Regions from separate parts of the Streptomyces sp. TLI_55 genome, predicted to be linked through region 1. Evidence: riboswitches for the same ligand, from Rfam matches in the RefSeq annotation. Region 1 holds a riboswitch; the other holds the start of a gene.
The links. A riboswitch is a leader RNA that binds a small molecule or an ion and turns the genes downstream of it on or off. The one in region 1 is predicted to bind glycine.

Region 1 (3,397 bases):
CCCTGAGGTCCGCTGACCCTGGAGGCGTTTACAAGGGGCCCTGGTAGAAGGGCCTTACCTGTTCCCGCATCCAGTGGCCCACCGGGTCGTCCGCCACGTCCAGCAGGACCAGGTTCACCGGCCACTGCACCGGGGTCTGGCCCAGGGCCCGGCCCAGGGCGTCCATCGGGAGGGTACGCAAGTCGCCCTCCCATTGGGAGAGTTCCACGCCCACGAACAGCACGGGGTCGGCCGTCTCGATCGCGGCCAGGCAGCGGCGGGCCGTCCGGACGACTCCCGTCGCGGCGAACTCGGCCGAGGCGGCGGCGAGGAAGTCGACCGGGTCGTCCTGCCAGTCGGGCTCGTAGAGCTTGACCCGGCCACCGCTGTTGGGGCCGTCCAGCGGAGTCCGCCCGGCCCGGCACAGGTCCGCCACGGCGGGCGGCGGGAGCGGGACGCCGACCACGCCGTCCGGGTTCACGGCGATGCCGACCTGCGGCGGGAGGCCGCGCGCGAACTCCACCGCCGGGGCGATCGTGTACGCCATGTGCGCCCCGGCGACCTGGCGGAACTGTTCCTCGGAGCTGAAGACCGGGACGTAGGCCTGGCCCTCGATCTCGAAGGTGGGGAGGTCGAGCGGGCCGGTGTGGGCGCCGCCGCCGTTCGGCAGCGGGACCCAGACGAAGCTGCGGCCGAGGACCTCGATGATCCGGCCGTCGGCGCCGGGCACGCCGAGGGCGGCCGAGAGCACCTCCTCCAGCTCGTTGCCGGGCCATCCGCCGCCGTGCGGATGAGGGTGCGCCTGTGCCGGGAAGTCCTGTGCCGGGAAGTCCATCTGTCCGTCCGCTTGCCGAGTACCGCTGATGTGGCTGAAAGGCTAACGGGTGCGGGCCCCTGAGCACCCCGGTCGTCAGCCCGTGAACCCGATCCTGCGCAGGGCGTCCGCCGCCGCCCGGTCCAGGAGCACCGCCGAGCCCACGCCCTGCGGCAGTTCGCCCCGCTCCACGGAACGGATCAGGCGGGCGGCCGCGGTGCGGTGGCGGAGGAAGGCGTAGCGCGAGACGCCCCGGCCGCGCTCGCGCTGGCCCTCGAGCGCGGTGTCCGCGGTGACGTCGAGCAGCAGCAGATGCAGGGTGCCGCCGCGGCGGTGGGCCGCGCGGGCCAGCCAGCCGCGCACCCAGGACTGGGTGCCGCAGTCGTGCACCACGACCCCCTCGCCGGAGCGCAGGGCGCGGTACAGGCCGAGGTAGTGGGCGGCGCGGACGAGGGGGCGGTAGACCGCGTACGGCAGGAAGCGGGGCGCGCGGGCGTCCCAGCGGTCGCGGGTGTCCTGGGAGTCGATCCGGATGCCCTTGACGGCGCGTCGCATCAGGGTGGACTTGCCGCTGCCGGGCAGACCGGTGATCACGACCAGGTCGTCGGGGGCGAAGAGCAGGGCGTGCGGGCTGTGGCCGGCACGGTCGCGCAGGTCGCGGACGACCGGCTGCGGTGCGCAGGTTTCCTGGGCCGGAGCTGTCGGCTGCGCGGGCAGCGCGACGGCCGAGGTGGTGGCGTACGCAGTGGGCCTGTTCACCGTGATCGTCCTCCTCCGGGGTCGAGGGGTTCCCCTCCCCACCGAGCGTAAAGAGAAGGTAATGAGGTGTCTCTCTCGTTTTGGTGCTCGTCCTGCCACAAGCCGGTTACAGAGGGGGCGGCGACGGGAGCGGCCGATGCGGCCCTGCCGCCCGTGCCCGATGCGTGCAATGATGTCCGCGCCAACTGCATACCGGCCGTTCGAATCCGCGCGGGAGAGTCCCCACCACTGGCTGGGGCGCCGAAGGAGCAAGTCCCTCCCTTGAATCTCTCAGGCCCCGTTACCGCGCGGGCGAGGCACATCTGAAAAGCGGGTCACCGTTTCCGGTGGCTCCACCCAAGGTGCAAGTCATGTCCCCCGCGGTCATGGCGAACCTCTCAGGTTCCGATGACAGATGGGGAGGAACGACCTCGCCCGTCATGCCTTGGGAGAAGACCGTCCGATGAGCAACGCACCCCGCCTGACCGCGCTCGACGCCCTGCACCGTTCGCTCGGCGCGACGATGACCGACTTCGCCGGCTGGGACATGCCCCTGCGCTACGGCTCCGAGCGCGACGAGCACAACGCCGTGCGCACGAAGGCCGGGCTCTTCGACCTCTCCCACATGGGCGAGATCACGGTGACCGGGCCGCAGGCCGCCGCCCTGCTGAACTTCGCCCTCGTGGGCAACATCGCCTCCGTCGGCGTCGGCCGCGCCCGCTACACCATGATCTGCCGCGAGGACGGCGGCATCCTCGACGACCTGATCGTCTACCGGCTCGAAGAGACCGAGTACATGGTCGTCGCCAACGCCTCCAACGCCCAGGTGGTGCTGGACGCCCTCGTCGAGCGCTCGGCCGGCTTCGACGCCGAGGTCCGCGACGACCGGGACGCCTACGCGCTGCTCGCCGTCCAGGGCCCCGAGTCCCCCGGCATCCTCGCCTCCCTCACCGACGCCGACCTCGACGGCCTGAAGTACTACGCCGGGCTGCCCGGCACCGTCGCGGGCGTCCCGGCGCTGATCGCCCGCACCGGCTACACCGGCGAGGACGGCTTCGAGCTGTTCGTGAAGCCCGAGCACGCCGTCGAGCTGTGGCAGGCCCTGACCAAGGCGGGCGAGGGCGTCGGCCTGGTCCCGTGCGGGCTGTCCTGCCGGGACACGCTCCGCCTGGAGGCGGGCATGCCGCTGTACGGGCACGAGCTGAACACCTCGCTCACCCCCTTCGACGCCGGGCTCGGCCGGGTGGTGAAGTTCGAGAAGGAGGGCGACTTCGTGGGCCGCGAGGCGCTCACCGAGGCCGCCGCCCGCGCCGAGACCGCGCCGCCGCGCGTCCTCGTCGGCCTCATCGCCGAGGGCCGCCGCGTCCCGCGCGCCGGGTACGCCGTCGTCGCCGACGGCCAGGTGATCGGCGAGGTCACCTCCGGCGCCCCCTCGCCCACGCTGGGCAAGCCGATCGCGATGGCGTACGTCGACGCCGCGCACGCCGCGCCGGGCACGCCCGGTGTCGGTGTGGACATCCGGGGCAGCCACGAGCCGTACGAGGTCGTGGCGCTGCCCTTCTACAAGCGTCAGAAGTAGCCGCCGTAGGTGATGCTGAGCACACGGACGCTGCTCACGCACGCCTTCCGCAGTCCCCCATTCATCAGCACTCCCCCGCGTACAGGAGAATTCAGGCCATGAGCAACCCCCAGCAGCTGCGCTACAGCAAGGAGCACGAGTGGCTGTCGGGCGCCGAGGACGGCGTCTCGACGGTCGGCATCACGGAGCACGCGGCCAACGCGCTCGGCGATGTCGTCTTCGTGCAGCTCCCGGAGGTCGGGGACACGGTGACCGCGGGCGAGACCTGCGGCGAGCTGGAGTCGACC
Region 2 (3,397 bases), 5.0 Mb from region 1:
ACGACCTTCATCCCGGCCATGACAGCGCTGGCGGCGTTGGTCCCGTGCGCGGAGGACGGAATCAGACAGACCGTCCGCTGCTCATCGCCATTGGCCCGGTGATACCCGCGTACGGCGAGCAGCCCGGCCAACTCACCCTGCGACCCGGCGTTGGGCTGCAGCGACACCTTGTCGTACCCGGTGACCTCGGCGAGCCGCTCCTCCAGCTCCCGGATGAGCGTCAGATAGCCCTGCGCCTGCTCGGCGGGCGCGAAGGGGTGCAGCTGCCCGAACTCCAGCCAGGTGACCGGCTCCATCTCGGTGGTGGCGTTGAGCTTCATGGTGCACGAGCCCAACGGGATCATGCCGCGGTCGAGCGCGTAGTCCCGGTCGGCGAGCCGGCGCAGATAGCGCAGCATGGCGGTCTCGGACCGGTACTGGTGGAAGACGGGGTGGGTCAGGAACTCGTCGTCGCGCACCAGCGCCGCCGGCAGCGCGTCCTCGGCCGCCGCGTCCAGCGCCTCGACGTCCCCCTCGACCCCGAACGCGGCCCATACGGCGCCGAGTTGGGCCCGGTTGGTGGTCTCGTCGCAGGCGATGGAGAGGTGGTCGGCGTCGACGAGCCGCAGGTTGACCCCGTTCGCCTCGGCGGCGGCGACGACCTCACCGGCCTTGCCGGGCACCCGCACGGTCAGGGTGTCGAAGTAGGCACCGTGCACGACCTCGACCCCGCCGGCGGCAAGCCCCGCGGCGAGGACACGGGCGTACCGATGGGTCCGCCGGGCGATGCCCTTCAGTCCCTCCGGGCCGTGGTAGACGGCGTACATCCCCGCCATCACGGCGAGCAGCACCTGAGCGGTACAGATGTTGCTGGTGGCCTTCTCCCGCCGGATGTGCTGCTCACGGGTCTGCAGGGCGAGCCGGTAGGCCTTGTTCCCGTCCGCGTCCACGGACACGCCCACGAGCCGCCCGGGCAGGCTGCGCGCGAACTTCTCGTGCACCGCCATGTAACCGGCGTGCGGGCCGCCGAAGCCCATCGGCACACCGAACCGCTGCGTGGTCCCGACGGCGATGTCGGCCCCGAGTTCCCCGGGCGACTTCAGCAGCGTCAGCGCGAGCAGATCGGCGGCGACGGTCACGAGGGCACCGAGCTCGTGCGCCTGGTCGACGACCGCCTTGATGTCGCGTACGGCACCGGAGGCGCCCGGGTACTGGATCAGCACGCCGTTGATCTCACGCGCGGCGATGTCGGCGGGGATCCCGTCGCTGAGGTCGGCGACGACGACCTCGACGCCGGTCGGCTCGGCCCGCGTCTGGATGACGGCGACGGTCTGCGGCAGCGCGTCCGCGTCGACGAGGAACAGACCCTTCTTGTTCTTGCCCATGCGCCGGGACAGCGCCAGCGCCTCGGCGGCGGCCGTGCCCTCGTCGAGCAGCGAGGCACCGGAGGTCGGCAGCCCGGTGAGCTCGGCAACCATGGTCTGGAAGTTGAGGAGGGCCTCGAGCCGCCCCTGGGAGATCTCGGGCTGGTAGGGCGTGTACGCCGTGTACCAGGCGGGGTTCTCCATGACGTTGCGCAGGATGACGGGCGGGGTGAAGGTCCCGTAGTAGCCGAGCCCGATCATGGACCCGAGCACCTGGTTCTGATCAGCGAGCGACCGGAGCTCGGCAAGCACCTCGGCCTCGGTCCGCGCGCCCGGCAGATCAAGGGCGTCGGCGTTCTTGATCACATCCGGCACCGCGGCGGCGGTGAGCTCGTCCAGCGAGCCGTAGCCGACCTGCGCGAGCATCTTGGCCCGGGCCTCGTGGTCGGGGCCGATGTGACGCTGCTCGAAGGGGATCCCCTGCTCGAGTTCGGTGAGCGGAGTGCGGTGGGCGGTCATTGCGGAGGCCTCCTGGTCTGACGCGACCTTCGAGGGACACCACGGCTGCGGGTCCCGGCGGCCTCCCCCTCTGTCATCTCAACCTGAGAGCTTCACCGGGACACCCGAGGGTGCCCGGCTTTCACCGTCGGTGAGAGCGGAAGCCGTCGACACCCGCTCTGCTTTCCAGAGTGACCTCGTCCGTGCGGTACGTGGGCCTGAGAGATTCCGGGGAGGATTTGCTCCTTCGGCGCCCCCGGATGTTCTCCGGAGGACTCTCCCGCACAGGGTCAACAGCCGCTTGCCAGCCTACCAGCGCACAAAAAGTCGATCCCTTGAGGAGTCCTCGAGTGGCCACTGGCCCTAATGTGCTCTTTTGTAGTGCTTACGGATGAGTTGCGAGTGGCGACCTAGTGGAGGGCCCGTGCAGACCGACATCGATCCGCGCAACCTGATCGGCCGCAAGGCGTTCGACCGCAACGGCACCAAGATCGGCACGATCGACGAGGTCTACCTCGACGACGCGACCGGAGTGCCTGAGTGGGCGGCCATACGCACCGGCCTGTTCTCCCGGGACGCCTTCGTCCCCCTGGAGCCCAGCGAACTGATCGAGGGCAGTCTTCAGGTCCCCTTCGACCGCTCCCTGATCAAGGACGCCCCCGACTTCGGCGTCGGCCGCCACCTCTCCCCCGACCAGGAACTCCAGCTGTACCACCACTACGGCCTGGACGTGTCCGCACCACCCCCACTCCCGGACAGGGACTTCGGCAAACTGGCAGGCACGGAAGAGGCAGACGCCTGACACGGACGGCGAGACCCGGTCACGTCTGACGCAGGCGGCGAGAGCCGACAACCGTCCCGCAGCCGACGGCGATACCGCCCCACAGGGGCCACCCGCACCCGACAACGAAACTGTCACGGGTGGTGCGGGTGGGAAACCAAATCCGGGCGAAGGCCGGCTGCCCCACCCTCCACCGGCACCAACGGCAAGGGCTCAGCCACAGCCAACGCCGCATCATCCACCCGAAACGTCCGCACCCGCCCCGGCCCGGAATCCGGCGTCTCGAACCGCACAGTCACCCGCCCCAGCCCACTCCCCTGCACCCACCCATGCCCGAACTCGGCATGCACCACGTCATGCCCCGCAGCAAACCGCCGCTCGGCAGGCACCTCCACCCGCTCGGCATCCACCTCCCCGGCGTCCTCCTCGGCAACCTCCCCGAGATCCCCCGCGGCCTGCGCGAACAGATCCTCCTGCGTGTAATCGGCCAGCCCGGAGACCCCCACCCCCAGCAACCGCACACCCCCCGTCGTGTCCACGGACTCCAGCAACCGAGCCGCGGCCTCCCGCACGACGGCCACGTCATCGGTGGGCCCCCGCAAGGTCTCGGACCGGGTCAGCGTGGAGAAGTCGTACCGCCGCACCTTCAGCACGATCGTCCGTCCCGACAGCCCGGCCCCCCGCAGCCGCCGCACGCACCGATCGGCCAGCCGCTGCACCTCCATCGCCACCCGCATCCGGTCGTGGATGTCCACGTCGTAGGTGTCCTCGACCG

Region 2: another riboswitch for glycine. It lies ahead of gcvP (aminomethyl-transferring glycine dehydrogenase); the one in region 1 lies ahead of gcvT (glycine cleavage system aminomethyltransferase GcvT).

Annotation. Positions count from the first base shown of each region.
Region 1 covers NZ_OAOJ01000001.1:6,475,538-6,478,934, reverse strand. Annotated here, with positions in the region: gene CRP56_RS29990 (enhanced serine sensitivity protein SseB) at 29-814, opposite strand; gene CRP56_RS29985 (AAA family ATPase) at 890-1,552, opposite strand; glycine riboswitch at 1,754-1,848, shown strand; glycine riboswitch at 1,849-1,956, shown strand; gene gcvT (glycine cleavage system aminomethyltransferase GcvT) at 1,995-3,110, shown strand; gene gcvH (glycine cleavage system protein GcvH) at 3,209-3,397, shown strand, end outside.
Region 2 covers NZ_OAOJ01000001.1:1,469,447-1,472,843, forward strand. Annotated here, with positions in the region: gene gcvP (aminomethyl-transferring glycine dehydrogenase) at 1-1,862, opposite strand, end outside; glycine riboswitch at 2,038-2,134, opposite strand; gene CRP56_RS06875 (PRC-barrel domain-containing protein) at 2,266-2,643, shown strand; gene CRP56_RS06880 (DNA polymerase IV) at 2,757-3,397, opposite strand, start outside.